DNA from 2 places in the Paenibacillus nanchangensis genome. Region 1 is predicted to be linked to the other one. Evidence: a T-box and tRNA genes for the amino acid it is inferred to sense, from the RefSeq annotation. Region 1 holds a T-box; the other holds one or more tRNA genes.
The links. The T-box of region 1 lies ahead of metG (methionine--tRNA ligase). A T-box ahead of a tRNA ligase gene usually reads a tRNA of that ligase, here a tRNA-Met.
Positions count from the first base shown of each region.

Region 1 (15,994 bases):
CAGGTAGCCAAAGAAATGCCAAACGGAGGCATAAACGAAGCCGGCCTCGTGGTAGAGCAAACGACGCTCTGGGCCACCGTTTACCCGGAAGCGTTGGAGCGGCCCGCCATCGGGGAGCTGCAGTGGATTCAGCTTATGCTGGACACCTGCGCCACGGTAGATGAGGTAATCGAAGCCGCCGGACAGGTGCGGATCATCAACCCGATGTCGAGACTGCACTATCTGGTGTGCGATCAGGCGGGGGGCTGCGCAGTGATTGAGTTCTTGCGTGGCGAGATGTATGTCTACTCCGGCGGTAATCTGCCCGTCCCGGTACTTGCGAATACCGCTTACCCTGAGGCGATCGGGGATCTTCAGGACGCCGGCAGGGTTAGGGAGGAGTGCAAGCTTCAGGTGGACAGTCCACGCCAATCGAAATGGCGCCGGAAGTACAGTGAATATGAGCTTAATTCCATGGAGCGGTTCGCCCGGGCCGCGGAAGCTTTGGAACACCTGGCTGCAGAGAATGGACCGCTCGCTAATGCTGCCGCAGTTCGGGTCCGGGAACCTTCTGATTCGCAGGCGGACCGCCTGGCAAGCGAAATTGACGCGCGGGGTGGACAGGCTGTAGATACGGAAGCAGCGTTTGTGTTCGACATTCTTCACCGGGTAAAACGGGCGGATACGGCGTTCAGCCTCGTGTACGATATGGACCTTCTGGAGATTCATTTTTTGTCCGTCCGCTGCCCGGGGGTGAATCGGCTTCGGCTGCTTGACCTTGATTTCTCGGCGGAAAGCCGGATGGCGGTAAATCTGCAGCAGTCTGCTGCCGGAAGCCCGGTGCTCGAGACGTACACGGCGGACTTGAACCGTAAGGTGGCGGAGAGTTTTTTTCGCGATCCAGTGCTGACGGAGGCGTTCGGCTGGACCATCTCCGGGGAGATGATCGGATATCTGGGGGAGTATCCGGAGACCTTTCCGCTGCAAACCTCCAGTCCGGAAATAGAAAAGGAGGCGTGAGATGGACAAAAGGTTGGCTCAGGCGCTTATCCATTGGGACATCGACCCGTCGCGTCTTCCGTTGAATGAATGGATACGGGATTTAATTGTGAATTTTGGCCAGATTAAAGATAAGACCTTGTACGGGGATTCATGGACGGTGCTCGTCAGGATAACAAAGCCGATGGAAGGAACGCGGGACACCTATGCCGATGTAGCGTTTATCGTAGATGAGGCACCGTGGCATTTACTCGAACCAGGTTTTTGTTTTAAATTATGGGCCGGAAAAGAAGTTGCGACGGTAGTCATCTTGTGAAGATGCCCGAAAACGGCGCATAACAGGGAGAGAGCCGAGCTGGACGCTTGGCTCTTTTTTTACTTAGGTATCTGTTAAAGGTTACTGATCAGCCAAGGTTTAATCAACGGCAGCACCGTTTCGGGCTGCATGGCTTTCGTATGATCCATGTCTGCTCCTTGTATCAGTTCTACATCCCAGCCATAGGATCTCAATACCTGTTCATGTTGTTGAAGTAAACCGGCAATATCCACAACGGCGCTGCCAAAATTTTGGCCATAGGTGATTGTGTCCTGTTCTCCAGCAAACGCCAGCTTGGGAATGTGCAGCCGGGACTGAACGGTCCGGTCGTCGAAATCCATTAAACTTTTATATAAGGTGTAAAATTGTTTCGTTTGGCCGGGATCAATCGTTACCTGGATGTTGTTCCAGTCGATATCTTCCGGGCGCGTGGTTTCCGGCTGAGAGTTAGGTACGGCGTTCTGATTGCTGAGGGCTTGTTCGTACGTTTTTTCGGTAACGGTGAGCATTTCTTGATAAGGCCCTGCATACGGCGGGAATCCGCCCATGATCAGACTCTCCAGCCTATCCGTCCGGATCGCCAGCTGCAGCCCGGCAAGGGCCAGCCAGGAGTATCCGTAGTAGCTGAACCGCTCCACACCCATTTCGTCAGCGATTAACAGGAAATCCTGCACCATATCTTCAGGGGTGAGATGATCGGGCCGGGGATGACGGAACAGATGGCCTTCATAGTCAAAATATAACACCCGAAAGGTATCGGTGAGTCCTTCCACCAAGTGTTTACCCAGTTCAGGGTCCACGCCCCACAGCTTTAGCTGCTCGGCTTCTTGTCCATAAACCGGCTGTTTAGCATTGGGAAGCATAATGGCCTTGCCGGATGAGGGGCCAGACAACCCGACCGCCAGCTGAGAACTGTCATTTAAGACGACAGTTTTGTTCAATCGAATCCCTCCAAAAAAGAGTTATACTCCTACCATACAACATTCATGCAATCTTCCGGCTTCCGGACTTGGAGTTCAGTTGAATTAATGGATTGGCGCATCTTATCTTAACGCAGCACTTGAAAGTTTTGCTTTAATGGCGGATGGAGATGCACCGGACAGAGCATTTACAGCTAGAAGCAGGACATCAATCAATTTATCCCGAGCAGCCGCAAAAAAAGACGGGTCTCCAGTTGCCTGGAGAACCCGTCCTGTTCATTTATAAGCTATGCCGGTGTTTCAGCCGCATTTGTAAGGGGGATGGGCAGCCGTTGCCTTCCGGCGCAACCTAGTGTGAGTGTGCGGTTACTTGGAATCCGATGAAACCGGAATCGTAAGTTCCAGATCCTTGAGGTATGTCCGTTCGCCACGACTGCCGTTACCTTCGCCTACAACACTCCAGTTCTTTTTGTTATACGTCAGGGTATACGGCTTGATCGTGATGGATTTTGGCGTTGATGCAAAAGCTCCGTACAGCTCGTCGACATGATACTCCGTCTTCGGGTTGGAATGGAAATATCCATACATATTTAGATCTACGGTGTTTCCTTGATCGTCTACCAGCTCATAATATACCATGCTGGCCTGGTAATCGCCGGACTGCTCTTTGGAGGCGGGTACCGGTCCGGTGCTGTCCAGGACAAGACGGGTGGACACCGGCGTAATAACCAGTTGGTCGACCGTATAGCTGAATCCCCGGCTGGATGCGGTTGCGGCGTCCGCTTTCGGTTTCACAGTCATGGACTTATCTTTTACATTGACCGGCACAGTAAATTCAAAGGACTCATCCACCCCGGTTACTTTGGTACGGATGGTCAGTTCAAAAGCGTCGGGGACATTTTTCAGGCCTGTCATCTCGGCCAGGTATGCATTTTGCTTTATAGTATCGCCCATGCCGCCCTTGTCAAATTTCAAAGGCTGGCCGTTAACAAGCATTTCAGGCCGCTCAATATAACCTTTCTTTTGTTCGTTCTCCGGTACGATTTTTCCCTTTACCCAGTCATTTGGATTTGGCCCCGCCTCTTCCGCTGTAATATAAGGAGAGGCTGCAGTCTCCAAATCTACACCCTGGCGCTCCAGTACGAAGCTTAACCGGGTGCCGTCGTACAGCAGGTCGGCGACAGTCAGTGTAACACCATCATGAGTCACGCTGAGGTTAGGAGACGACACAATTCCTCTTTCGGCTGCCGTTTGCAGGCCAGCATCGGTTACTCCCGTAAAAATCGATCCAATTACCGGAATTTTGCTCATGGTTGCCGCCATGGCTGGTGAAACAAAGCCTGTGCCGATCACGCCCGCTCCGAGAGCTGCGGCGGTAGACGCGGCAATCAACGTTTTTTTCAACATCCCTGTTTGCTTAGCTGCTGTTCTGCTCATAGTTCTCTCCTCTATTTTATTCATAATTTCGTCGCTCATTGTAGCCCGCGGCATGTCCGATTCCCGGATCCACCGTTCGAGCGTATCAAGCTCACCGGATCCCGTTCGATTTGGCAAATGTCCCATTTACGATTCCTCCTTCTTGGCTCCTGCCGTTCAGCAGCTTGTGGCGCAGACGCTGATACTTCTTCCTGGCGTTGGCCGCCTGAATGCCCATAATGCCGGCAATTTCTTCAAAAGTGTATTGTTCGACCGCCTTCAGCAGCAGCAGATGCTGTTCATCCGGCTTCAGCTCTGCCAGCATATCTTCGACCACTGGTGCATGCGGCGAAACTTGGGGCAGGGTTTGCTGCTCCTTGCAGTGATTCACCAGCTTCAGCCACCTGCTCTGTTTTTTCTTCAGGTTAATCAAATGGTGGTAGGCCATTTTATATAACCAGGCGGAAAAGGATACCTCTCTCTCATACCTGTGAAGCTGTTCGTAAGCGCGAATAAATATTTCCTGGACCGCATCTTCAGTCTCTGCATGATTGCGAAGGATATAGTAACAGTAAGTGTACATCTGCCGCTCGAACTTCCGGATGATGGCGCCATAGCGCTGCTTGTCTCCTGCCTTAACCTGCTCGATGATCGCTTCGATTGTTTCGGCCGTATTGTCCGTTTCCCCGGGGACGCTAGGCTTCACAAGCTCACCTCCTTTGCTGCTTACACTTATATAACAATTCCAACCTGTCCGATTGTGACTTACAGATAAAAAAAGCACTATCCTCCATTAATGCCATTGAATGCGGGAGAAGATCAAGAGGCATAGATGCCGCCTTCTGTGGGCATCTTAGGGAAAAAGATACGTGAAGGAGCGGACTGCCAAATGGCCAGAAGAAGAAAGCGGAACTATGCGGTGCCCGGAGTCGAGCAGACGATGCAGAACTTCAAAGCGGACGTGATGAAGCGCGAGGGGTACACGGTCAACCCGAACCGCCCGGATGACGTGAAATTTGAGGTGGCCAAGGAACTGGGCATTCCTCTGCAGGAGGGCGGGAACGGGGAGCTCAGCACGGAAGCTGCAGGCCAGATCGGCGGCCAAATTGGCGGCTCCATGGTGCGGGAGATGATCCGCTTGGCGCAGGAGCGGCTGGCGGAAAGGGAAGGGCGTTAAAGGAGCCAAGTGAGCTGGGCCTTCATTAGACTAGAAGAAGCCGCTCCATGACCTATGGGGGGCGGCTTCTTCAGTGTGTTTTTGCGGTTAATGAGTAATCACTAGGTAACTGTCCATCAAGAAATACGTAGCGTCCTCCAGTTTATCTTCAGCAATCCTGCTGTACACATCATACACTTCCTCCACGATTGCATCTTCCTCCAATTGCTCCTCAAAACGGACAACAAGCTGACGGTCCCCCCGCTGGATAAACTGCTTCAGTACGGCGCGGAACTGTTTCATTGAGCTGATCTCCAGCCCCCGGGTTTTGTAATAGTCTTTCGAGTTGTCGGTTCCCTTGAATAGGCCGAGCTGGGCATCGGTCCAGTACTCCTTGCCTGCTGTCAGATGCAAATCCTGCGCCGTCTCGTCGTTTGAGTTATAAATCATATAAGGGACGCCTGAGTTCGTTCCGTTATTGGTGGGGTCGACGTTAAGCCAGCCCTTGTTTGTTTTGACCTTGTTCCAGGCATGCGGAACATGATCCAGCGTTCCCGTAACGACGATGGTTTCAAGACCTGCCATATCGCTGAGCAGCTTATAGGCGGAGGCGTAACTGGCGCAGACGCCGATTTTGTTCACCAGAACCCCGTATGCGTTAAAGGAATCGTTAAACTCGGGATCCACCGTTTTATATGCATTAGCTTCCGAGTTATCGGCTGCGGCATCATCGTATTTAGTATGAGCGTTCAGATAATCGTAGATCGCTTTTTGTTTATCGTCTTCGGTCATGCCGTCTTTTATGATGGTATCTGCAACCCGAACCGCTTCCGCCAAAATCTCCTTCTGTTTTCTTTTGATTTTGCGTTTGGATTCATCGTAATCCACATGCAGCATCAAGGAATCATAGTCATACCAATACAGATCCACATCGAGAATATAGGGGTTTTGGTAAATCACTTTATCCACCGTATCCGTCAGAGCACTGAAGTTTTGGGCTTCCGGAAAAGCTTTTAAAGAGATGCGGGTATCGGCTGCCGCCATATGCAGCGCCAAAAACTCTTCCAGGGCGGAGTCGGCGTTGAGCGCCGCGGGCGGGAGATGGCTGACCGCCGGTACATACTCCTTGTTCCCTTCTTCCATTATTTTTTTTGTGTTTTTGCGCTGGGCGTTGATCAAGTCTGCCGCGTCAACACGTTTTTTGCCGCTGCCGATCAGTGTCGGCACATCGGGTTCCGGCACATAGCTGGAGGTGTTTTCCGTTCCGATAAATCCCTCTTTGCTGGTACTCGCGAGGTCGGCATTATCTTCCGAGAGGGCGGTGAGTTCTTCCGGATCAACGGTCCATACATGGGCCTTCCCTTTGAAATGCGTACCTTCCACCTGAAAAGGAACCAGCGTGTACCCGTCTTCCGATTTTTCCGCTGTCAGCTTCGGATCATACAGAACAGCCCGGGTAAGTTTGGTGCCGTTTATTGTCGTTACACTGACCGTTGCCGGAAGCTCCTGCACCGTCTCATATCCTTTATAAAAAAGGGAATGATCTTCCAGGGAGGCAGGCAAAGAGGCGGACAGCCCAATTGTATCGACAGGAGGACCCAGATTGGATTCTTCGTCCCCCCTTACGGCGGAAACGAAATAGTGGCCGCTCACAAGGTAATTTTGGTTCATGAGCTCCTTGGTGCCTTTTTCAAATTCGTTATAATGCAATCCGCCGCTTCCGTCGGACGCAAAGTCTTGAAATTCCGTTCCGGTAACCGTTCCAATCAGATAAGGGTAAGCGGATTTATAGCCCTGTTCCGGCCCCTTTACCGTTTCTTTATTGTTGTACGAGGAGGTTGCCTGATAAATATTATATTTTTCCGCGCCTCTGACTTTATCCCAGACCAATTTTAGCCGGCCTTCCGCATCAATCTCTGACCGTACATTGGGCGGGGCAAGCCGGGATTTGATAGTAAACGGGATGATAAGGGGCTGTGTCAGCTTGGTTGGAGAGTTTGCATCCAAATCATAATTAACGCGGAGATAATAGATCGGAGCATATCCCCATGAGCGGTCGTCTTGATAGCGGATGGAGTCGGAAGAGGCGAGGACCGCTTCAATTGACTCTACTACAAGAACGCTTTTATCCGCGTTATAATCCTTGATGCTGGTGAAAGAACCGATCTTGCTCTCCGGCAAGGCTCTTGGATCCGTATGTACCGTCACAACCTGATCGAGTTCCTCAAAACTCAATTCCGAGAGGCTGGTGTTAAACGGGAATTCGAAGACTTGATTGTGATTCACGTTATAAAGGGGCATAATATCAGGCTGCTCGCGATTGACGTATTTCTGCTTTAGGTCCAGCACCGTCAGGGCGGAATTGCCGGAACGGACAGTATGTCCCGTACTTCCCGGAAGACCGGAACCGCTTGGTTTGGCAGCGGCCGTGGCGGATGGGCTTGGGCTTGGCTGTGCGGATTCATTGTTGCCATCGCATCCCGATAAGATCAGGATGAACAAGAGAATCGAAAAAAACAGTTTCTTCACGTTGTAACACCTCTTATGCTGCAGATTAAGGAAAGACATACCCGGACAGCGATGATTCTAACGTATGGTATCATATGGAAACGCGTGGCTCAATGAGAGGATGGGACGATAAATCTCAACCGGAATTATGCCTCTAAACGAAAAAACGGACAGAATTTGCAATGGCTGCAGCAGCTGTCCCCGGGCCGCAGGGGCTGAGCCTATAATTAGTACAGGACTGAACTCCCATTTCCCGCAGCTTGCTTGCAGGAAGGATAATCCCGGTAAATCGTTGAATATAACGGGTAAACCTACTAGGACATGCTATAGGGAAGTCCTGTAAATACGGGTGTACCGCCGGATATGTCATTAGCCGCAGGAGGAGAAGCGCATGAAATCCATTACCGTTCAAAAACTTACGGAAACCTTCCACTTGGAAGTGCTGGCCGGAGGCGGCCGGATGGATCGTATCATCACCCGGCCGCGGGCGCACCGGCCGGGCCTTGAATTTGTCGGATATTTTGACTTTTTCCCGATGGAGCGCGTGCAGGTGCTCGGCCGTAAAGAGATTACCTATCTGCTGACGCTGAGCGTGGAAGAACGCAAGCTGCACATCGGCAATATTGTAAAATACCACCCGCCCTGCTTTATCGTTACGACAGGCCAGCAGGAGATTCCTTATCTGAAGCTATTCTGCGAGCAGGAAGGCATTCCGCTGCTGCGGACCCGGGAGACGACAACCGAGTTTATCGCCAAGCTGGACAGTTACCTGATTAAATCCCTTGCGCCCGAGCTGTCGATTCACGGGGTGTGCGTAAATGTATCCGGTATCGGGATTCTGCTCCGGGGCAAATCGGGCATCGGCAAAAGCGAGACGGCGCACACGCTTATCCGCAGAGGCCACCGCTTCGTAGCCGACGATATCGTGGTGCTCAAGAAGCTGGGACCGGCTACGCTGCTCGGCACCCATAACGAAACCACACGTGAATTTCTGGCGCTGCGGAGCGTCGGCCTGATCAACGTTGTCCGGCAGTACGGCCGGCGGGCGTTTCAGGACGAGACGCGGATCGTGCTCGACATCGAGTTGTCCCCGTGGCGGGAAAATGCCTTAAACAATGAGCTGGAGGTCACACCCCAGTTTACGGAGTATCTGGGCGTGCAGATTCCGCACATTGAGGTGCAACTGCAGCCGGGCCGCGATGTAGCAGGCCTAATCGAGGCGGCTGCGAACAACTGGTATCTGAAGCAGCTCGGCTACAGTGCCGCCGAAGAATTTATGCAGCGCATTGAAAATGGGATGCAGTCCTGAGGCGGGAGCGAAGAAATCAGGCAGGTTAAATGAAGCCTCCCCGCAGAGGCGCAAATGAAACGGGGAAAGCCGCTTTCTTTTACCGGAAGGCGGCTTTTTTGCGCCGATTTTTAGATTTGTAATACTTTTGCCCTGTTGCGGAGTCGAAGGTTATGGGATGATAAGTCCATCAAAGGCGATGCGGCCGCTGGCCGGCAGCCTTGACCTTCAGGCTATTGCGATCCTTCCTTCTACTTCATTTGGTGAAAATAGGGCGCAGCTCTCCTGAAGGACCTTTATACACGAGAGGAGGCATCCAGGCTATAATATTCCTTCCTTCTATGTTAAAACCAGCCTTAGGGATATTGCTTTCCTGGAGTCTTTTATGAACGTTAATCCAATTTATCTGCGCAGAGGGCGCAAATGGATTGTCGAAACAGGGCAGGAGCCCAACCGGCTCTCCAAAGCCCTGCTTGCGACAGCCGCTAAAAACATCGCTTCGCTCGGCTTCACCTTTTCCCCGCGTTTGATGCAGGCGCTGGGTACACTCAGCAGAGAGCAGTTTGAGGAAGTTTACCGTCAGCTGCTGGCCAGTTTAAAAGTCATGGTCGGCGCACATGTAAAATACCAGCCGATGTATCCGGACTTTCCGGATCAGGTGATGGAAGCGGACGATGTGGAGCTGTATCTGAATGCAATCTACCATTACTTCACAAATGAGACGCCAAAATATGGAGCATCGGACAGACCGCCGCTGCTGGACGCAAGACCCTTGAAGCCGATCGACCTCGGCAGCAAAGCGGAATTTAATCTGATGATACGCCGGCTGATCGAAGCGAAGACGTCGATCTCCGAAACTGACCGTCAGGATATTGACGCTGCATTCTCGTATGCCGATCCGGATGAACTGGATGAAATCCTTCCGGATGAAATTCCCTTTAAAGAAAATGTAGGGTTCGTGGTGAGTGTGCTGCTGAAGTATGAGCTGGCAAGCGTGAAGCGGGTTGGCCGGTATTTTAGAACCGCCACTGATGTGCTGCGTCTGGCTGTGGCATTGTCTGACGGCGACGTCAGCCTTGCCCAAGCGGCCCGGTTCCGTAAATTCAAACGTGCGGAGAGACGGCTGCTGCTGGGACTGCTGGAGCAGTGCGGTTCAATCACGGAGGATATGCTGCGGTACAAACAGCGCTGGATCCGGCTGGGTGAAATTCTTCATCCCGCCGAATATAAAAATCAGTTCGCCAAGGCTAAGGAAGCGTTCGAGATTATCCGCAATAACAAGCCGTTTGCTACGTTTAACCGTAATGTTGAGCTTGCGTACAAGTACGGCGATCTATGGACAATGATCGATCTCCTGATGCGCCGCCCGGGCGAAATGGCCAGACGGCTGGACCAGCTGCTGCGCCGTTCGGGTGAGCAGACGGAATATGTGGCGCTGGCGTTTGAGGAAGTGGCGGACCAGGTAGCGACACCGGTGCTGCTGCAGGTGAAGGCGCATTTTGCACACCGGAATGAGCCTAAGGAGCTGCGCGTCTTTTTTCCAAAAGGGAATGTAGCTAAAGCTTATGCTATACCTCACGCGCTTCCGGAAATTGATCCGGCGGTCTGCCAGCAAATCGTGGACATCTGCGGCCAGACATTGATCCGCCGCTTCGCTGCGCTGCCTCCGCTGGGCAAAACCTATGTTGATGCACGCCTGCGGCAGTATCTTGTACCGTTCTCCCAGCGGTCTGCGAGCAAAGCGCTGCGGACCCTCGTCCGGGGCAGCCGGATTCCGCTGCCGGCGGGAGATACGCTCCGTTTTTTCACCTGGTGGAAGGAAGGGAAAGTGAACGGCAAGGATACGGGCCGCGTGGATATCGACTTGTCGGCTGTAATGTACGACAGAGAGTGGAACTATGTGGAGCACATTTCCTATACCAATCTGCGTTCCGCCAAGTACCGGGCGGTCCACAGCGGGGACATCGTGTCTGCACCCCAAGGCGCGTCGGAGTTCATCGACCTCGATATCCCATCGATTGTGGATTATGGCGGGCGTTATGTCGTGGCTTCTCTGAATGCTTTTACCGAGCAGCCTTACTGCGATTTGCCGGAATGCTTTGCGGGCTGGATGATGCGGAAAAAGCCGGGTTCCGGCGAGATTTACGAGCCTTCGACGGTGGAGAACAAGATTGATATCACCGCCAATACGCAAATTGCAATTCCCGTTATTCTGGACCTGGTCGAACGGGTGGTCATCTGGACCGATTTGTCGCTGACGCGGTACCCTTTCTCTTATAACAACGTGGAAGGGAACCAAAAAGGCATGGTCCTGATGGGCAAAGCGTTGACCGCTCTGCGGAAGCCCAACCTGTACGACTTGTTTACGCTGCATGCCCAGGCAAGAGGCGTGATGGCAGGACCGAACGAAGCGGCCGACAGCTTGTTTTCGGTCGAGGAAGGGATAACTCCGTTCGACATTGAGCAGATTATGGCGGAGTACCTGGTGTAGTGGGAAGGAGAGGGCGCATAACGGCTTACGACCCCTAAGGCGCGCACCCCAAGCACAGAGTATTGTTCGCTGGACCGCGGCTTTGGAAGTTTCGCATTGACGTCCAACCCAACCTCCGCTATAATTTCCAATAACTTGATACCCGAAAAGGCTAGGAAGAGAAAGAGTACGGCGGTGAAATCTTTGAACAGAGAGCTCCGGCAGCTGAAAAGGAGCAAAGAAACTACCCGCGGGAACATGGTCTCTGAGCTGCGCACCGAACTCCCTGCGGGATGTAGGCTGCGACGGAACCCGCATCCGTTATTGTGCTAGGGTATAAACGCCAAGCGGCGTCGTACCTGACAAGGTGAATGCCGGGACCGGCATTAAATTGGGTGGTAACGCGTGAGCACAAGCTCTCGTCCCTTTGGGACGGGAGCTTTTTTTGTTTTCCCACAATGAGGAGGTTATGATCATGGCTAAGATTTTTATCGGCGGCGCCTGGCCGTATGCGAACGGCTCGCTGCATCTCGGCCGGCTGGCAAGCGTGCTGCCCGGCGATGTCCTGGCGCGGTATTACCGGGCAAAAGGGGAAGAAGTGCTGTATGTATCGGGCAGCGATTGTCATGGCACGCCTGTAGCGGTGCAAGCGATCCAGGAAGGGACAACGCCTGAAGCGGTCGCCGGCCGGTTCCACCAAGAGTTTGCCGAATGTTTTGAACGTTTGGGCTTTACCTACGATTTGTACACGCGCACCGACCGGGAAACGCATCATCGGGTGGTTCAAGAATTGTTTGGAAAGCTGCTGGAGAACGGGCATTTGTACCGGAAGACAGTCCTTCAGACCTTTTGCGAAACGGATAAGCGGTTTCTGCCCGACCGTTATGTCGAGGGAAAGTGTCCGGTATGCGGAAACCGCGCCCGCGGCGACCAATGCGATTACTGTTCCACGCTGCTGGATCCGGCAGATCTGACGGACCGTACCTGTAAATTATGCGGACATCCGCCTGTCGACCGGCCAACGGAGCATTTTTATTTAAGCTTGTCCTCGTTTCAGGAACCTCTGGCCCGTTATGCGGATACTGCTCAAGGATGGCGGGACAACGCGGTGCGGCTGACGAAACGTTATTTGGACGAAGGGCTTCAGGACCGGGCGGCTACACGGGATTTGGAGTGGGGAGTGGATGTTCCGTTAGAGGGCTATGAGGGGAAAAAAATATACGTCTGGATTGAAGCGGTCAGCGGATATTTGTCGGCAAGCAGGCAGTGGGCGGAGGAAACGGGTGGGAACTGGGAAGCGTTTTGGCAGGACAGTGACGGTGACGAGAACGGGGACGGAGACGGCGGAATCACTGCTTACTACGTGCACGGAAAAGACAACATCCCGTTCCACAGCCTGATTTGGCCGGCGCTGCTGTTGGGTGCGGGAGGACTGCATCTGCCGGACCGGATTCTCTCATGCGAATACATGACGCTGGAGGGGCGAAAGTTCTCGACCAGCCGCAACTGGGCGGTGTGGGTGCCCGACATTTTGGAGCGGTATCAGCCGGACTCCATTCGTTACTTTCTGATTGCCAACGGGCCCGAGAAGCGGGATACGGATTTTTCGTGGAGAGAGTTCATTTACAGTCATAACGGCGAGCTGCTTGGCGCATTCGGGAATTTTGTGAACCGCACGCTGGCCTTTGTTCAGAAGTCGTTTGGGGGCGCAGTGCCCGCCGGGACGTTCAGTACGGAATGGAGGACCTCAACGGAGGAGCTGTATCACGGAGCGGGAGCTTTAGTGGAAGCGGGACAGTTCAAGGATGCCCTCGAGCTGATTTTTGGTTATGTCCGCCGGGCCAACAAATATTTTGACGAGCGGAAGCCTTGGGCGCAATTTAAGGAGAACAGGGCGGCATGCGAAAATACGCTCTACGAATTTGTCCAAATTATCGCCAATCTGGCGAATTTGCTGGAGCCCTTTACTCCGTTTGCTTGCGCGAAAATAAGGAAATTCCTTACACTGGAAGAACCGGGGTGGACGCTGCTTGTTATTCCGGCCGGACGGTGCATCCGGGAGCTGGAGCTGCTGTTTGAGCGGATTGATCCAGACCGGATTGCGGAGGAGGAAGCCCGGTTGGAGAGGCAGCTACGGCAGGCTTAGGTAACGCTCCAGATCAAACAGGCCCCTCCTTCAAAGTCCCCAATACTATATCAAATGAGGTGTAAAGACATGAAGAAGACAGCCCACAAGCTTTTCCTTGTCCAGATGCGAAGCGAAAAGGCGGACATCGCAGGCAATCTCCATTCCATGCGGGAGTACATAGCTGCCGGCAGCGCCGGAGGAGCGGATATTGTTTGTTTTCCCGAAATGAACATTACAGGTTACATTGATCCTGCGAAACACCCGGAAGCCGTGTTGACCCGGGATCATGCGGCGGTAACCCAAGCCGTGGAGTACAGTGCGGAATACGCCGTCTGCGTTATTGCAGGTTTCGTCGAGCATAACCCGGAAGGGAAGCCGTTTATCACGCAATTTGCCGCCTACAAGGGCGAGTGTCTTGGATTTTACCGCAAAAAAACGATCGTCGACGAGGAAGCGGAATGGTTTGCGCCGGGCGACCAGCAGCCGGTGTTCTCCATCCCGGGGCTTACTTTTGGCCTCTCCGTCTGCGCTGACATTGATGATCCGGATATTTTTCGCCAGTATGCCGCACAGGGAGCCGATGTGATTCTGGAGAGCGCGGCGCCGGGATTGTACGGCGAGCAGGCGGCCCGCGACTGGGCATCCGGATATAACTGGTGGAGAAGCAAATGCATCGACCAGCTTGGAGCGTATGCGGCGGAGACGGCAACGTACATCGCGGTCGCGACGCAGGCGGGGCGGACGGTGGACGAGGATTTTCCAGGGGGCGGCTATCTGTTTGACCGGACAGGCAAACTTGCGGCGGAGTCGGGGGATTGGAGCGAAGGCGCGCTGAGTGTGCAGATCGAGGTTTAATGCATCGAACCTGTCTTACTCCTCATATTTGGCTTTGTGCTTACGCTTCATTGCCACATAGTCGGGATCGGTTTTGGCTTCCGTCCATTTGGCTTTGAAGATAGCGGCGGACTCCGCCTTCACCGAATCGTTTTGGTAAGGCAAAACAGAACCGTCCTCCTGCGAATATTTCCGCCCGCCTTTGTGATTGGTGTACCGCCGTGCACGCGTATAACCCATTTGCAGGAACTTCCGTGCCATATCCATCCCGACAAAATCACGGTCCTCTTTGTATTTCAAAAACAGCCCGTAGATTGCCTCTGAGGATGCCCGGGCGATTTCCGGCGTTTTGAACCGCCAATGCGGGAGGATCTCGCTTTTGTAGGGCTCCACAAGCAGCACGCCTTGTTCGCCGCGGCCTATCGTATACAGCTCGGGATGCTCGCGCAGATCCAGCTGGCTGTAATCCAGTGTGTAATCAAACTCCTTCATAGACTCCCCTCCGGCTGCGATTTTTGCGTAATGTTAGGACTCGCCTGATTATAAAGAGCTTACCCGGTAACCCTTCCCTCAAACAGCAGGTTGAGGTGAAACAGCCCGGGAGTTGACAAAAAAACCGCCCCGCCCGGTTAAGCGGGGCGGAAGCGGTTTACAATCCAACACTATTGCTTCACAACGGTGTAGCCTTCTTGTTTCAGCTGGGTCACGACCCCGTGGTCGCCCAGCATATGCAGTGCGCCAACCACGATGAAGTAGGTGGAGCCTTTGTCGCTGTTCAGGTATTCCTTGACATGCTTCACCATGCCATCATTGCGGTCCTGCAGCATCGCTTTGTAGTATTCGGGGTCAGTGGCGGAAGCTTTAGTGAAGGCAACCAACGTGTCTTCATCGCCTTCTTTCCACATTTGGTTCAGCTGATCGGCTGAGTTATCCTGAGCCGCCGCGGTAGGCTGCGTCAATGCTTCAAGCATTTCGTTCAGCTGCTCCTCCTGGAGCTTGTCCGAAAATCCGGCCAGCATATTAAGCTGCAGCTCGGCTGTCTCCAGCTCAATGACCGGCTTGTTCAGCTGCTTGGATTTCTGCAGGAAATACATATCAATGCCGATATCGGTCTGATAACCGGAGTCCTGGGCCTGCATTCCGGTCAGCGAGTTGGAGACCAGCCAAGGCTTGTACTGATCAAATGAATTGGCCGGGAGTTTGTTGTCAGTCAGGAATTTGACCAGCTTGTTGTAGGTTGCGGACGAAATATGATCCTTAAGCGTGGTGCCGTCCGTGTAGACTCCTTTTTCCGCCATAAATTTTTTCATCAAAGCGGAATCAACTTTCGTCATGTCCACCTCTACGCCCAAATACTGCGATTCTTTAAATGCTGCTTCAATCTCCGGGCGAAGCGGGTACATGGCTTTGTCAGCCACATGGATAGAACCAAGCAGGTATACGGTATTGCCTTTGTTCTCTACCTTCCACAGGAAACCTTTGCTTCCGCTAACCGGCTTTTGCGCCTCAAAGGTGATGGTGCGGAGCGAGGGATTCCAAGCTACGCTGTAGCCGGTTGTCTCACCGATAAAACGAACGGGAACATAAGTAACGTTGTTAATCGATTTTGGAGCAACCGGAAGTTTTTTCGTCTGGCCGTTAACGGTTGCGTTGGTGCTGCCTACCGTCAACTGCAGCTTTAGTCCGTTTTTAGTGCCGGTTACTGTCTTGGTTTTGCTGTCCCAGACTACGTTCACGCCGAGCTTCTGGAAAAACGGACGCATCGGGACAAGCGTTGTACCTTTTTCATGAATCGGGTTCACATTGCCGAGCTGAACCTGGGCTCCGTCAATCCATACGCCCACCGGCTTGGCTGCGGCCTGCGCAGGCGAAACTACGGTTAACACCAAAAACAGAGATAGAAATAGAGTGCTGAGTTTCTTCATCATGGACTGAACCTCTCCCATTGGCAGTAGAATATGAAAACCTATTACACACAAA
Region 1 is NZ_JBHOFD010000015.1:130,299-146,292, reverse strand. It holds gene ACE6ED_RS14205 (linear amide C-N hydrolase) at 1-999, shown strand, start outside; gene ACE6ED_RS14200 (hypothetical protein) at 1,001-1,294, shown strand; gene ACE6ED_RS14195 (alpha/beta fold hydrolase) at 1,369-2,235, opposite strand; gene ACE6ED_RS14190 (DUF4179 domain-containing protein) at 2,581-3,651, opposite strand; gene ACE6ED_RS14185 (RNA polymerase sigma factor) at 3,743-4,336, opposite strand; gene ACE6ED_RS14180 (small, acid-soluble spore protein, alpha/beta type) at 4,520-4,807, shown strand; gene ACE6ED_RS14175 (transglutaminase domain-containing protein) at 4,895-7,315, opposite strand; gene hprK (HPr(Ser) kinase/phosphatase) at 7,686-8,603, shown strand; gene ACE6ED_RS14165 (TerD family protein) at 8,968-11,073, shown strand; T-box leader at 11,218-11,482, shown strand; gene metG (methionine--tRNA ligase) at 11,528-13,198, shown strand; gene ACE6ED_RS14155 (carbon-nitrogen hydrolase family protein) at 13,268-14,035, shown strand; gene ACE6ED_RS14150 (DUF4385 domain-containing protein) at 14,051-14,506, opposite strand; gene ACE6ED_RS14145 (TraB/GumN family protein) at 14,677-15,942, opposite strand.

Region 2 (15,994 bases), on a different contig from region 1:
GAAATTTTGTATCAGGGCATGGGACTGAATATGCCGGAAAAAGTAAAAGCCGACGCGCTGGGACCGGGATATTACACGCTTTCCCCTGAGGTGCTGAACGACTATGCAGGCGATTATATCGTTCTCAGCAGAAGCGCTTCGGGCGACAACTCTTTTATGCAGACGGACACCTGGAAGAAGATCCCTGCCGTCAAAAACGGTCACGTCATTGAAATCGATACGGAAGCTTCTTCGTACAGCGATCCAACAACCCTTGAGTATCTGCTGAAGATTTTTAAGGAACAACTGCTGAAGTAAACAACGATAATTTCGTGTAAAACGGGTGAAAAAGGCCGGGATGCCCCAGCGTGGAGGCTGCCCTGGTCTTTTTCGCGCCGTTTATGACCCAGAGAGGAGTCGCATTATGTACGAACGTCGGCGGCGCATTCCGTTAACCCTCAAAATCCTGTTTAGCCTGGCTGCGCTTGCGGCCATGTTCCTCCTCGCCATGCTGCTTGGCGCCAAAGATGTCACCTTCAGCGAGCTGTGGCTGGTCCTTACAAACAGCGGCACAAACGACAAAATCTTGATGCTGCGCGAGATTCGCTACCCGAGGGAGGTCGCTGCTGTTCTCGTGGGAGCGGCTTTGTCCGTCGCGGGGGCGATTATGCAGGGCTTGACCCGCAACCCGCTTGCGGATCCCGGGCTCCTGGGCCTTACCGCCGGTGCACGGGCAGCGCTTGCCGTTGCTGTCGCGATTCTTCCGGCAATGAATTATTTTGGCATTATGCTGGTCTGCTTTATCGGAGCCGCGCTGGGCATGCTGCTGGTTATCGGACTCGGAGCGATGAAAAAAGGCGGATTGTCTCCCCTGCGGATTGTACTTGCCGGTTCGGCGGTATCCGCGTTTTTGTATGCCGTGGCAGACGGTATCGGCCTGTTTACCAAAACGTCAAAAGACCTGACCATGTGGACGTCGGGTGGTTTGGTCGGCACAACTTGGGGGCAGGTTCAAGCCATCAGCCCGGTCGTAATTTTGGCGCTGCTGATTGCTGTCTTGATGTCCAAATCGCTGACGATTTTGAGTCTGAACGAGGAGGCGGCAGTTGGCCTCGGTCTTCGGAAGGAATATGTAAAAGCGCTGCTGTATCTCCTGATTGTCCTGCTTGCCGGCTCGGCCGTGGCGCTGATCGGGAATATGGCTTTTATCGGCCTGATGATTCCTCATATTGTCAGAGCAATGTTCGGCACGGATTACCGCTCTGTCATTCCAATGTCCGCGGTTTGGGGCGCCATCTTTATGCTGATGGCCGATACGCTTGGCAGAACGCTGAGCGCGCCGTATGAAACGCCGGTGGTGGCGATTATCGCGCTGCTGGGTCTTCCGTTTTTCCTGTTTGTTGTACGTAAAGGGGTGAGGGCATTATCATGACAGCTGCTAACCGGCAAAAAAACAAACTTGCCCTTGTCCTTACGGCCATTGTTCTGCTTACGCTGGCGACCATCATTGTCGGCATCAGCCTCGGTTCGAGCTCCCTTTCCTTGGGCCGGCTGGTCTCGACTTTGTTCGGGAATGGAACCAATAAGGAGAATCTTGTCCTGTTCTCCATCCGTCTCCCCCGCATTCTGGTGACACTGCTGGCCGGCATGGCGTTGGCGCTGTCCGGAGCGATTCTGCAGGGACTGACACGCAATGACCTGGCAGACCCCGGAATTATCGGCATAAACGCCGGCGCCGGGATGGCGATTTCCACGTTTTTTCTGTTTGTGCCGTTTGATCCAGAAACCTTTGCTTACGTGCTGCCGCTGGTTGCTTTTGGCGGAGCGATGCTGACCGCCCTGCTCATCTGTTTGTTCTCCTACTCCAGACAGTCCGGGCTGCAACCGGTCAAAATCCTGCTCGTCGGCATCGGCTTCGCCATGGCGCTGTCCGGCCTGATGATTGTGCTGATCTCTTCGGCCGACCGGCAAAAAGTCGATTTTATCTCCAAATGGCTGGCGGGAACGATTTGGGGTACGGATTGGCCGTTCATTCTGTCCCTGCTGCCTTGGCTCGTCATTTTGCTGCCCTATACGCTGTATAAATCGAATACGCTGAATCTGCTGGCTACGGACGAATCGGTTGCGATTGGCGCCGGCGTGTCGATTAACCGGGACCGGCTGCTGCTGCTCGCAGCGGCGGTTGCGCTTGCTGCGGCAGCGGTAGCCGTCACCGGAGGCATCGCGTTTGTCGGCCTGATGGCGCCTCATATCGCGAAGGCGATGGTCGGACGCCGGCACCAGCATTTTGTGCCTGTCGCCGTGCTGATGGGCGGCTGGCTGCTCTTGTTCGCCGATACGGCCGGCCGGCATCTGGTCGAGCCTGCCGGTATTCCGGCGGGGATTATGGTCGCGTTGATTGGCGGACCGTACTTTTTGTATCTTTTGTTGAAGAAATAGAGGTCAACACCCTTCAGAACGAAGATCGTCATAACTTTGGTTATGCGATGGTTCTGAGGGGTGTTTTTTTTGAGAGCAGGAATTGGAATTTAAAAATTTATCCAGTATTATAACTTGTGAGGGAGGCGGGAATTTGAAAAATAAGCTGAAGATTATTGTTAATTTATTATTAGCAGGGTCCATTGTTTTTGCTGCGGTTTGGATCGGTGAGAGCATCAAACAATCTAAGGAATCTTTATTGGCAGCGTCCAATTCTTTGAACCAAAAGGGATTATTGAACCGAGAAGAAGCAGCAAAATATATGAGTATGGACGAGGGTCAATTTTATATTTTATTAAATAATATTGAGATTGAAAACCAACGCGGAAATGAAAACTGGGATGAGCAAAAAAGAATCCGAACCATTACCATTCATGGTATAGATTACTTTGGCAGGGTAGAGCTGGATCGCTGGATTGATTATATGACCCGTTCGGGTTCGGAAATTTAACAAGTTTTTATAAAAATATAATATTAAAACAGCAAAAAACCCTCGCTGCGCAAGGGTTTTCGTCAAGTGGGCCCTACAGGACTCGAACCTGTGACCAATCGGTTATGAGCCGACCGCTCTAACCAACTGAGCTAAGGGCCCGGATAAAGAATATCCATTGTATGCATAACTGCTGCTTGAAGAATTGGTTGCGGGGGCAGGATTTGAACCTGCGGCCTTCGGGTTATGAGCCCGACGAGCTACCGGACTGCTCCACCCCGCGTCAGCATCTAAATGAAACAGCGACAATAAATAATATACATGATATCGTTGCCTAAAGTCAACGTTTTTAACCCTGGTAATCCTAATTTCCCCATCGGTCAAGGAAGAAACCGGACACCATACCGTCCTTTGCGCGAACGAAAGATCTCCACGAACTGCGGCTCCTGATAGCCGTAAATCCATCCGTCCTGCTCCAGCCGCCGGGCCAGGCAGCTTGCCTGAAATTTCGTCCGGAACAGCTTGGCAAAATAAATCCAATGCATGCCGCATTCTTCTCCTTTCCACAGCCTATGTCCTGCCCAGAGTTATCATACCCAGTTTCCCGCAAATTAGCCGAATACCGGCCCTTTGACTACAACTTAGCCATATGCGACTATTTTGAATCCGGACGGCTGAACGGTCTACACTAACGATTTTGTCATCATAATCTCCAGCGGCTCATTTTCGAGCAACAGGCATCCTACGTCCCAGTACCCCAACTTTCTATAAAAATGCTGGGCTTCTTCATTCGCCTGCGTCGAGGTCATTACCCGGCTAAAGCCCTTTTGCTGCATATGCCCCTCCCATAAATGGACCACCTGCCTGCCAGTCCCCTTGCCCCGATAAGGCTCATCAATCCAGAGCAAATTCATAAAAGGGGTATTGTCCCAAAAATAACCGTACCTCATCCAGCCCACCGCCGCTTCCTGCTCGTTTCTAAGGAGGTAGATTTCCTTTGCTTTAATTTTAGGCAGGATCAACTGCTCCGGTAGATGACGGTCCCGGCCTTTGAGATATCCGTAATCCGTCTCCGTGGCAAAATCAACTTTAAGTTGTGACATGCTCATCTCTCCCCTTCTCTCTCGTAAGTCCAATTCACTCATCTTCATGCCGTTGTTTCTACTATGACAACCATTGTACCAGCACCCTTAAAAAAAAGCCGCCAAAACGGCGGCTCTACTCTCCATCTATCCCAACAATCGCGTGACACCCATACGTCCTAAGACCGGATCGGCTCCTTCATGGCTTTCGGATCGTTCAGATCGAAGACCTTGTCTGGGTCGGTCTTCATCTCGAGCAGCATGTGGTTGCCCTGCTTCTCCCACGCCGCCAGCGCTTCCTCAACAGTCATGCGGCCTGCGCAGACCTCATTGAACAGCAGCCGGCCCGCATCGGAAATTTGCCCGATTCCCGGCATGGTGAGAAGCAGCCGGTTCAGCTCGGGATCGGCCGGCGGCACCGGCTTCATCGTATAAAACGGCTCCATCGACAGCCCCGGCTCCGCGGAAGAAATCGAGGAGGTACGGGAAGTCAGCTCATACCGGTTATGCGCTTTAATCCGGGCCACCTCGCGGCTGTTGACGAATTTGATCAGGTCCCAAGCGCCTTCCGGATTGCTGGCGTTTGCGCTGACCGACATCAAATTACCAATCCACGTGCCCTGTCCAACACCCGGCTGCTCGGGGAAAGACGGCATCGTGACAACATCCCACTCGAATGGCTTATAACCTTTAATATTACTGGCGTGGCGGTTTGCCTCAACCAGCTCATTAATATAATAGGATTCCGCCGTAACCATGGCCGCCCGGCCCTGCAGGAACAGGTCTCCTGCAATCGGACCCGAAGCGGCTGCCTGGGGGGTAATGGACGTCGAGGTTTGGGGAACGACGCCGTCCCGAACCAGCTTCGAATACGTGGTCCACACCTTTTTCCAGCTGTCGTTATTAACGGTCATAGCCGAAGCTTCTGAATCATACATGGCAAGCTGGAGCGGCATCATCCAGGACGACATATCCCAATACGGGTCGTTGGCATAGCGGCTCACCGATAAACCGTAGATCCGTTTGCTTTCGTCTTTGGCGGGTTTCGATACTTGTGCCGCCAAGGCAAGCACTTCATCCCAGGTCATGCCGCTGCGCGGGTACTCCACTCCGGCATCGTCAAACAGGCTTTGGTTGTAGTACAACGCGGAGGAGGAAAACGTTGGTGCAAGCGCGTAGAGACTGCCCTTCCCCAATTCCTTCACACCTTCCAGCATAGAAGGAGCCATGTCGCTCAAATCGTATCCATCCCGGTCAATCAGCGGCTGGAGCGGCCGGACGAGCTGCTGCTCTGTCAAATAGCCCAGCAGCGACGCATCGCCGACAATTACGTCGACCGGGCGGTCTCCTTCAATCAATTTCCGCATCCCCTCAAGCGGATCGGATGCGGCAGCCGCATCAGCGGATTGATAGCGAAGCTCGTTCTGGTCGACCGCCGGAACAATCTCCAGCTTCACATCCGGATGCTGAAGCTCGTACAGGTCGGTAAACTGCTGGCGGAAATACGTATCGTCTTCCCCGCTGTACAGCGTGCCGATCCGCAGCACCTGCGGTCCCTTGGCGGCCGGAGCGTTCTCCGCCCAGGCTGTGCTCAGCTGTTCGGCATGAAGCGGCAGCAGCAGCGAAATACACAGAACAGCGCCGAAACACCGCCCGAGCGTCCGCCGTATTTTGGCATAAGTAGTCATATGATCATAATCCTCCCGGAAAAAAGACATAATGGCAAAGGTTTCTTCTTCTCTAGCATTATAGACGTTTTTACGGGATGGCAGGTTACAGCCTGTTAAACTTCAGCAGACAATTTGTTTACCGGGAGGCATTCGGTTCTTCCGGATCTCCCTCCGATGGGATCGAACCAGGCTTGGCAGAAGGGGCGACAATGCCGTAATACAGAATCGTCGTCAGCTGCTCGGTCACTGCGTTCATGCTGCCCAGGCCTTGATATAAATCCGGACGGGAAACGAACTGCTTCATAAAATTCAGAAACGCCATGAGCAGATGAGGAGAAACGTCTTTGCGGATCTGTCCCATCTGCTGTCCCTTAAATATCATTTGTTCAAACTCCGGCATAATTTCCGTCCGCGTCAGACTAACAAACTTCTCCAGCAGGCCGGGAAAAAACAGCATCAAATCCTGCATAAACGCATCGGAAATTTCCAGCTCGAACGCACTTTTTGCATGACTGAACCGCTCCAGCGCATCCAGCGGATCCCGGGCATTGTCCATGACTTCCCGAAAGATCCGGAAGGTCTCTTCGATCAACGAATTGACTACCGCCTCGAGCAGTCCTTCTTTACTCTGAAAATAGTTATATATCGTCATTTTAGCAACGGGAACCTGCTCCGCGATTTGCTCCATACTCGTATTTACAATTCCCTGATTCAAAAACAGCTGGGTTCCCGTTTCGATAATCGCCTGCTTTTTGTTTCGCATCGGTTACATGAAATCCCTTCTCTTTAACGTCGCTACACCGCACGCAATGCCGGCGAGATATAGACCTAATGTAACGACGAGGCTGAGCGCTGTCAAGCCGCCTCCCTGCACGATATCGGCTGCATCAAACAGCCTGAACGGCGACAAATCCGCCAGCCGGTTCACCCACTCCCCGCCGGTGACCATATTTAAAATAAATGCGGCAAGCACAACGCCAAGCGAGGTAGACCAGGCCGCTCTTTCGGAACCAAACCAGGCCGTAAGAGCGTAACCGATACCGCTGAACGCAAGGCTGAGCAGATAGCCGGCCAGCAGCATCAGCCCTGTCCGCACCGGGCTCTCCAGGCCCATTGTTGTTAATCCCAGCACAATCACAATGGCGCTGCACACAAGAAACAGCAGTGTAGTCATTACCAAATGGGCAGCCGCCTTGGACAAAAAAATGTCGCTTCTGCGGTACGGCAGTGAAAACAGCAGCTCCCCGCTTCCGCGTTCCTTTTCTTTGACAATGGTTCCCGACGCCCAGGCGGCGGCAAAACACGAAAGCAGCAGCGTATAATACGGAAAAACCTGGCTGGCCGCGTATCCTTCATAGGTGGCGAAGCTGTTGGCGGTAAGGCCAAAGGCTTCGGTCATCAGAGGCGGTAGACTCTCAATCAGCTTGACGATTTCCGGGTTCCCGACAAAAGCGTCCGCTTTCCCAAGAAGAAGCCCAATCAACACCGCCAGCGACGTGAGCCCGATCCAAAATCCCTTGGCGTTCTGGCGCCATTCCTGCCTGATCAAATTGGCTTTCATTTCTGTTCTCCTCCGTCCTTGCGGTAATCATCCATAAACAGCTCTTCAATGGTAGGACGCCGGATCGTCAGATCGCGTACGGGAAGTCCGGCTAGCCGCTCCAGGACAGCTGGCAGACGGTCGCCAGTCCTTAGGTGATGCTGCATCCCGTCGAACGTGACCTGAGGATCCAAAGCAGCGAGGCCGTAAGCCTCGGTGCAGTCACCCTCCCGCTGGAATCTCACCGTGACGAGATGATCGCCTCCGGAGGACAGCTCGTCGATTTTTGACACCCGGTTCAGGCGGCCTTCCTTGATGAAGGCTACCCGGCCGCACACTTTTTCCACTTCGGACAGGACATGGGTTGAGAAAAAAACCGTCATCCCCCGCTGCTCGTTCCGCTCCTTCAGCATGTGGAAAAATTCGTTTTGAATCAGCGGATCAAGCCCCGAAGTCGGTTCATCCAGCACCAGCAGATCGGGATTGTGCAGCAGGCTCAAAATAATACCCAGCTTCTTACGGTTGCCAAGCGAATACAACTTGATCTTCCGGTCCGGGTCCCAGCCAAGCCGCTCCGCATAGCCGTTCACTTCTTCCCTGCTCAATTTCATCCCGTGGGCCGCAGCCGCAAATTCCAGCATGTCTCTGCCACTCATTCCGGGATACACTGCCAGCTCCGAAGGCAAATAACCGATTCTCCGCCTTAGCTCCGGCCGTTCACGGTCCAGCGGAACCCCAAGCACACGGATTCCCCCTTCATCGGGCGACAGCAGCTGCATAATCATGCGAATCGTTGTAGACTTTCCTGCTCCATTGGGTCCAATAAAACCAAAGATCTCTCCCTGGTTCACCTCCAGCTGCAGAGCAGTTACTCCTCTTGTTTTCCCGTAGCTTTTGGTTACGCCGGCCATCTCGATCATGTTCATAGCAAGGCCACCTTTTATACTTTATTGTATGATGTAGTCCAATAATCCTCCTATATTATTATTTTGTCAATGATTTTATATTTGTATGTTACTGACGAGTATAATTTTAATTTCACATTCCTTTTAGTAAGCAGGCTTGTGTTTGAAAATTAGACTTTACACATATATAACAGTATAAAAGAGCATTAAGAGTCGGCGGCCCCCCCGTCCTCTCACTCCAATGCATAAACGTTATCTTTTTTGATACATCTGCTAAACAAGCAACTCAACTTTCGCAGAGCGAAAATCAGCTTAGCTCCAGTCCTGGCGTGGAGTTAACCGCAATAAAATAATCGTCTTGAAAAAATAGAAAAACACCGCTTCGCCCGCGGCGAATGCACGCTCGGCGGGATTTACGGTGCGATGAAGTTAGCACCCTAGACTGGGTAGTTGCCTTGGCGCAACTCATAGATCGGCTGAACGATATTGCGCGACTCAGGTTGGGAAGCAAATGCCCCACCCTGATTCAAAGTCAACTCCAGCACTGGATCTCCGGTTTGCCCAGTGATCTCAAACCGTATCTGCCGCTTTCAGGCTGCGCTGCCGAGCTCAGTTTACACTGCCGAGCTCAGTTTACACTGCCGAGCTCAGGTTGCGCTGCTGATTTCATGTTGCACTGCTGATTTCATGTTGCGCTGCCGCTCTCAGGCTGCGCTGCCGAGCTCAGACTGCGCTGCCGGTCTCAGGCTGCACTGCCGAGCTCAGACTGCGCTGCCGGTCTCAAGCTGCGAATGTTGAGTTAATAAAAGCAGCGGCGGACCAAGACTTGATAAACCATGTCTTCGACTGCCGCTGTTGTCGTTGAACGAACTGGAACGAACCCTCTCCTGTCACAGACCCGCAGCGGATTACCACCGAACACGCTACGAAGGTCTTTCCGGACCCAGAGGACGTTATTTCTGAAATTCTTGGGCTTTTGGGTTGCCTTGCGGACTCCAGATCCGTTATTCGTATCGAAAACATCCAAACGATGGATCCTCCACGTAAATAAGTGAATATGAGTCCGTCTCTTTGCCAAAATACGGAATCATCAGCAAATAAGGTCCCCTGAGTCCGGAAGAAAGTCATAGGGGAGGACAATGTTGAGCTGCTTCAAAAGGCCTCCAGAGTTTGGAAATTGCTCACTCCAGGGTCTAAGCCATTTTCTAGCTGCGAAAGTTGAGTTAGCAAATGAGCATTGGAGAAGTCAGATTTAAGCTAAGGTTTCAGAACAAAAAAAAGAGCCCTTCTTATAAAGGCTCTTTCATCATTGATTTGTCTATGACTAAACCGTTTCATTTTCCCATATGCTGACTAGATCATTAATTTGAAGTGAGACAACCTTTAGTTCTCCGCCAAGGGCATACAGTTCCATCCCTCTACTGTCCAAATCAGGGAAAATCATATCTGAGATGATTGTTTTTCCTTTATTGCCGAAGACCTCAACACTAGACCAGTCCACGTAAATGCTGAGCTGTATCCGTTGATGCTCCGGGTTCATTGGCGCCTTGTGTTTTGCAGCAAAATCGGGATGGAACTCAATCGCGTTCGACTTCGTCCGATCCACAACTAACTCCTCATTCAAGACATGGTAACCGATAACTGTCTCCTGACCGGAAGACTTTCGCACCTTGAACCCAAACTCAACAGCAGTACCGAGTTCAAATTCAGCAATAATTTCTGCTTTTGCAAGATCAATATCAGATAATACGTTGCTGCCTGGCTTAATCGTCAAGTCCTGCAGGGACAAAACCGGTCTTCTGAGTTGGCTTAGCTCTCTTATGGGTGTTTGAATTAAACGAAGTCCTTCCGGATACGTCCTAAGCCGGATCTCACGGGGGATCGACATATGGCCGCGCCATTCCTTGGAAGGAATAGTAGAAGCATAACGCCAATTGTTCATCCAGCCGACCCAAATCTTTCGCCCGTCCTCCTCCGGAAGGCCATACCAGGTCACCGCTGCATAAAAGTCAGAGCCGTAATCTACCCATCTGATATCATCTACAGATTGCAGCTCTTCATCTAATGTAAAAGCTTTGCCGTCAAAGTCCCCTATAAAATACATCATGCCTGAACCGCCAGCCGGCGGCTCTGGATCTTTAAGATTCACACCGTTTCGGTCCCCGACGCTAAGCATCAGAATCCACTTTGTGATCTCAGGATGCTCATCTGCTTGAATTTGAAATACGTCAGGACACTCAAATACCCCTTGATGAATACCTGGAATCCCGGAACCGAATTCGCTTGCAAATGACCATTCCTTAAGATTGGGTGACGTATAAAATTCGACACGGTCTTTTACAGCAAGAACCATTACCCAAACGGACGATTCATTATGCCAAAATACTTTTGGATCTCGAAAATCCAGTGTTTTCTTCGGGAATAAAACCGGGTTGCCTTCATACTTTGTCCAGGTTCGGCCTTTGTCCCTGCTATAGGCAATGCTTTGCACCTGCGGCTTTCCGGGTTGAGCACAATTTCCGTCGTTGGTATAAATCGCAACCAGCCCTGATCCGTCCTTGTCGAAAAAACCGCTTGTATTGTTGATGTCCACCACTGCACTTCCCGAAAAGATTGCTCCATCCTCCCCGGGATAAATCGCTGGCGGAAGTTCCTCCCAATGCACCAAATCCTTGCTTACCGCATGCCCCCAATGCATGTTGGCAAAGTCGGGCCGGGTATCGTGAGGTGTAAATTGGTAGAACAGGTGATATTCCCCTTCATAGTAAACCATGCCATTCGGATCATTCATCCAATTTTTTTTAGGCGAATAATGTAGTTGAGGCCTGTATTTATTTTTAGAAAAAATGCCCTCTGACTGCTCTCTGCTGTTTAACTCATCCGATAAATATAATTTTTTTATGATTCACACGCTCCTTCCTCACTAACAAAATAATCCACAACAATGCATTTGTCAATTTATAATTTTACTTTTGCACAAAATTATCAGTGCATACTCATCGACTTTAGTTTACATTTGATTATTTCCATCATTACATTTAAACATCGCCGCTGCTGCCTAAGCTTCTTTAATCATCCTTTTTATTTCTGCAATCTAAATGATGATGCCCCTTCTGGGCAAAACACAAAAAAGCTCCGCAGCCTAACGGCGCGAAGCTTGGGGTAAAGCCTATATTGTTGGAGACAGCGTCTTCCCTCCTCCTTTCACAGCATCCGCAATAAACTTGCACAAGCCTTAAGCCGAAGGAGAGGTACGGGCTGACGCTTATTTACCGAAAGACGACGGATCTTCCCGCCAGGATTGCAGCAGCTTCACGTCGGATTCGGCGATTTTCCCTTGGGACAAAGCCACGTCGATCAGCGCGCTGTAGTTGGACAAGCTCTGCAGCGGAATGCCGGCTTCGGTAAACGCCTGGACGGCCCGGTCCAGCTCATAGCTGAAAATCGCCAGCACGCCCAGCGGCTCGCCGCCCGCTTCCCGCACCGCCTGCGCCGCTTTCAGCGAGCTGCCGCCGGTGGAGATCAGGTCCTCGATGACAATCACTTTTTGACCGGGCGCAATCAGGCCTTCGATCTGGTTCTGTTTGCCGTGGCCCTTCGCTTTGTCGCGGATGTAGGCCATCGGCAGCTGCAGCTTGTCCGCCACCCAGGCGGCATGCGGAATTCCCGCGGTCGCCGTTCCCGCCACCACTTCGGTATCGGGATATTCCTGGGCGATCAGCTCCGCAAACGCGTCAGCGATATATCCCCGGATCTCAGGATACGCCATCGTCAGCCGGTTGTCGCAGTAAATCGGGGACTTAATCCCCGACGTCCAGGTGAACGGCTCCTGCGGACGCAGGGCAACGGCTCCGATCTGCAGCAAATAGGCGGCTACCTGTTCTTTTCGGTTTAAAAGTGGACTCATGCCTGATTCATCTCCTCAATAATGGTTTCCGCTGCGGCTCGCGGATCGGATGCCGCTGTAATCGGCCGGCCGATCACCAGATAATGGCTGCCCTGCCGGATGGCCTGCGCAGGCGTCATCACCCGCACCTGATCCCCCGCGTCGCCACCCGCCGGGCGGATGCCCGGAGTAACGGTCTTGAAACCGGGACCGCAGGCTTCGGAGATCAGCGCCGCTTCCTGCGGCGAAGCAACTACGCCGTGCAAACCGGCCGACTGCGCCAGCCGGGCATAACGCACCACGGTATCCGGGACGCTGCCCGGAATGCCGATCTCGCCGTTCATGACCTCCTGGCTTGTGCTGGTCAGCTGGGTTACGGCAATAATCGACGGCAGCGGAAGACCCGCCGCGGCTGCGGCTTCCTGCGCCCCTTCGCGTGCCGCTTCCATCATGCGCTGCCCGCCGGCCGCGTGGACGTTGAACATATCGACGCCCAGCCGTGCCAGACTGCCCGCTCCGCCTTTAACCGTATTCGGGATATCGTGCATTTTTAAATCAAGGAACACCGAGTATCCGCGCGCTTTCAGTTCCCGGACAAAATCGGCCCCTGCGGCGTAAAACAGCTGCATGCCCACTTTCATCCAGCAGGGGATACCCTCCAGCTGTTTCACCAGGCTGGCGGCTTTTTCTGCGTTCGGATAATCCAGCGCAACCATCAGCCGCTGCGCCATGGCGTCCGGTCCCGCTGCATGTTGGCCGTTTGCTGTTTGACCGCTGGATCCTCCGGCGTTTCTCAGGCTTTCATTCATTGTTTTATCTCCTTATTCTGTCCCTGTCTCTGTGCGGTTCCGGCTTGCTTCCGCGCAGCGAAAACGGTCTGCGCTCCTGGCGAGACCGTTTCGTTCGCTGCGGTTATTCAAAATCTGCTAAAGGGTTACGGCTGAGCCGGACCGTCCTTATTGTCCGGCGATAACCGGCATGGAGCGGGAGGAGAAATTGATCGTCTCCAGCATCCGCAAGAGCGCAGTGACCGTATCAAGCGAGGTCATGCAGACGACGCCGTTCTCCACCGCCTCACGGCGGATGCGGAACCCGTCGCGCTCCGGCGTTTTGCCCTTTGTCAGTGTATTGAAGACGAAGTTCGCCTGGCCGCTGCGGATCATATCCAGAATGTTTGGCTCGCCTTCGCCAAGCTTCTTGACGTTCATTACGTTCAGGCCCGCGTCTTCAAGCGCCGCGGCGGTGCCGCCGGTAGCGATAATTTTGTAGCCGAGCTTGTGGAAACCCTTCATCAGCTCCACCGCTTCCGCCTTGTCTTTATCCGCTACCGTCACGATAATCGCGCCGGAAGCCGGTATTTTCATGCCTGCGCCGATCAGTCCCTTGTACAAGGCTTTGGCGTACAGAGCGTCGCGGCCCATAACTTCCCCGGTCGATTTCATTTCCGGTCCAAGCGTCGGCTCCACCCGGCGCAGCTTCGCAAAGGAGAAGACCGGCACTTTGACGGAGACATATTCGCTTTCCGGCCAAAGTCCTTCGGTGTACCCTTCCTCGGCCAGCTTGCCGCCAAGAATAACCTTGGTCGCCAGATGCGCCATCGGGATGCCCGTTACTTTGCTCAGGAACGGTACAGTCCGTGAAGAACGCGGATTCACTTCGATTACATACACTTCATTATGGTAGATGACGAATTGGATGTTAACCAGACCAACCGTCTTCAGCTCTTTGGCGATTTTGATCGTGATGTCGCAGATTTTCGCTTTTAGCTCTTCACTTACATGCTGCGGCGGGTAGACGGCGATCGAGTCGCCGGAGTGTACGCCCGCGCGTTCCACATGCTCCATGATGCCCGGGATCACAACCGTGTCGCCGTCGCAAATCGCGTCGACTTCCACTTCCTTGCCCAGCATGTAGCGGTCGATCAGGACCGGATGCTCCGGATTGATTTTGACCGCCTGCTCCATGTAGTTCAGCAGCTCGGCGTCGGAGTAGACAATCTCCATCGCGCGGCCGCCCAGGACGTAGGAAGGACGGACGAGCACCGGATAGCCCAGCGACTGCGCCGTTCCAACCGCTTCATCCACGGAAGTGACCGTGCTGCCTTTTGGCTGCGCGATTTCCAGACGGGAGAGCAGGCGCTCGAATTTTTTGCGGTCTTCCGCTTCGTCAATGCTGTCCAGGCTGGTGCCCAGAATTTTGACGCCCGCTTTGCTGAGCGGAGCGGCCAGGTTGATGGCGGTTTGACCGCCGAACTGGACGATGACGCCTACCGGCTGCTCCTGTTCAATGACATTCATGACGTCTTCGAAGAACAGCGGCTCAAAGTACAGCCGGTCGGAGGTATTAAAGTCCGTGGAGACTGTCTCCGGATTATTGTTGATGATAACCGCTTCATAACCGGCTTTTTGGATTGCCCATACCGCATGTACGGTGGAGTAGTCGAATTCGATTCCCTGCCCGATCCGGATCGGTCCGGAGCCCAGCACAACCACCTTCGGCTTGTCGGACGGAATCACTTCGTTTTCCGTCTCATAGGTCGAGTAGTAGTATGGCGTTGTCGCTTCAAACTCGGCCGCGCAGGTATCGACCATTTTAAAGACCGGACGAAGGCCCTGCGACAGGCGCCATTCGCGGACATCGTTTTCCTTCGTATGGCTGCGGCCCGGCTGTCCCTCGGCGCGCAGCTCGGCGATGGCCCGGTCGGTGAAGCCAAGCCGCTTCGCCTGGTACAGCGTCTCCGGCGTCAGCTCCGCTTCTTCGCGGACGCGGTCCTCGAAGCCGACCAGCCCTTCGATTTTATCGAGGAACCACCAGTCGATGCTCGTGATATCCTGTACCTCCTGCAGCGCGTATCCGCGGCGGAACGCTTCCGCAATCAGGAACAGGCGCTCGTCGTCGGCTTTTTCCAGCCGCTCTTTCAGCACGCTGTCTGACAGCTGCTCCGCACCCGGCAGCTTGAAGCGGTGGACGCCGATCTCCAGCGAGCGGACCGCCTTGTGGATCGACTCCTCGAAGGTCCGGCCGATCGCCATCACTTCGCCGGTCGCTTTCATCTGCGTGCCGAGCTTCCGGTTCGCGGACGTGAACTTGTCGAACGGCCAGCGCGGGATTTTGCTGACGATGTAATCCAGCGTCGGCTCGAAGCAGGCGTAGGTCTGGCCTGTTACCGGGTTGACGAGTTCGTCGAGCGTGTAGCCAAGCGCAATTTTAGCCGCCATTTTGGCGATCGGATAGCCGGTCGCTTTCGACGCAAGCGCCGAGGAGCGGCTGACCCGCGGATTCACTTCAATGACGTAGTACTGGTAGCTCTGCGGATCAAGCGCAAACTGCACGTTGCAGCCGCCTTCGATGTTCAGCGCGCGGATAATTTTCAGGGACGCGGAACGAAGCATTTGGTATTCCCGGTCCGATAACGTCTGGCTTGGCGCTACAACGATACTGTCGCCGGTATGTACGCCTACCGGATCGAAGTTCTCCATGTTGCAGACAACGATACAGTTATCGTTGGCGTCGCGCATGACTTCGTATTCAACTTCCTTCATGCCCGCGATGCTTTTTTCGACCAGACACTGCCCGATCGGGCTGTAGCGGATACCGGCTTTCACCGTCTCCACCAGCTCGGCTTCGCTGCCGCAGATGCCGCCGCCCGTTCCGCCCAGCGTGTAGGCCGGACGCACGATCACCGGGTAGCCGATTTCATTCGCAAACGTGACCGCTTCTTGAACGGTGGTGATGATGGTGCTTTCCGGCACCGGCTGCTCCAGTTCACGCATCAGCTCGCGGAACAGGTCGCGGTCCTCGGCTTTCTCGATGGAATGCAGCTGCGTACCCAGCAGCTTCACGTTCTCTTGCTCCAGCACGCCGGCCCGCGCTAGCTCCACAGCCATGTTCAGCCCGGTCTGGCCGCCCAGCGTCGGCAGCAGGCCGTCGGGGCGCTCCTGCCGGATGATGCCGGTCACGAATTCCAGTGTAATCGGTTCGATATATACTTTATCCGCCATATTGGTGTCCGTCATGATGGTGG
Region 2 is NZ_JBHOFD010000010.1:138,240-154,233, reverse strand. It holds gene ACE6ED_RS09920 (ABC transporter substrate-binding protein) at 1-297, shown strand, start outside; gene ACE6ED_RS09915 (FecCD family ABC transporter permease) at 404-1,411, shown strand; gene ACE6ED_RS09910 (FecCD family ABC transporter permease) at 1,408-2,418, shown strand; gene ACE6ED_RS09905 (hypothetical protein) at 2,552-2,908, shown strand; tRNA gene ACE6ED_RS09900 (tRNA-Ile) at 2,976-3,049, opposite strand; tRNA gene ACE6ED_RS09895 (tRNA-Met) at 3,094-3,170, opposite strand; gene ACE6ED_RS09890 (hypothetical protein) at 3,268-3,432, opposite strand; gene ACE6ED_RS09885 (GNAT family N-acetyltransferase) at 3,571-3,990, opposite strand; gene ACE6ED_RS09880 (ABC transporter substrate-binding protein) at 4,149-5,657, opposite strand; gene ACE6ED_RS09875 (TetR/AcrR family transcriptional regulator) at 5,776-6,402, opposite strand; gene ACE6ED_RS09870 (ABC transporter permease) at 6,406-7,200, opposite strand; gene ACE6ED_RS09865 (ABC transporter ATP-binding protein) at 7,197-8,105, opposite strand; gene ACE6ED_RS09860 (glycoside hydrolase family 32 protein) at 9,409-10,986, opposite strand; gene pyrE (orotate phosphoribosyltransferase) at 11,350-11,991, opposite strand; gene pyrF (orotidine-5'-phosphate decarboxylase) at 11,988-12,701, opposite strand; gene carB (carbamoyl-phosphate synthase large subunit) at 12,927-15,994, opposite strand, start outside.
Region 2: it has a tRNA-Met gene. The T-box ahead of metG (methionine--tRNA ligase) is inferred to sense a tRNA for this amino acid. The anticodon was not compared.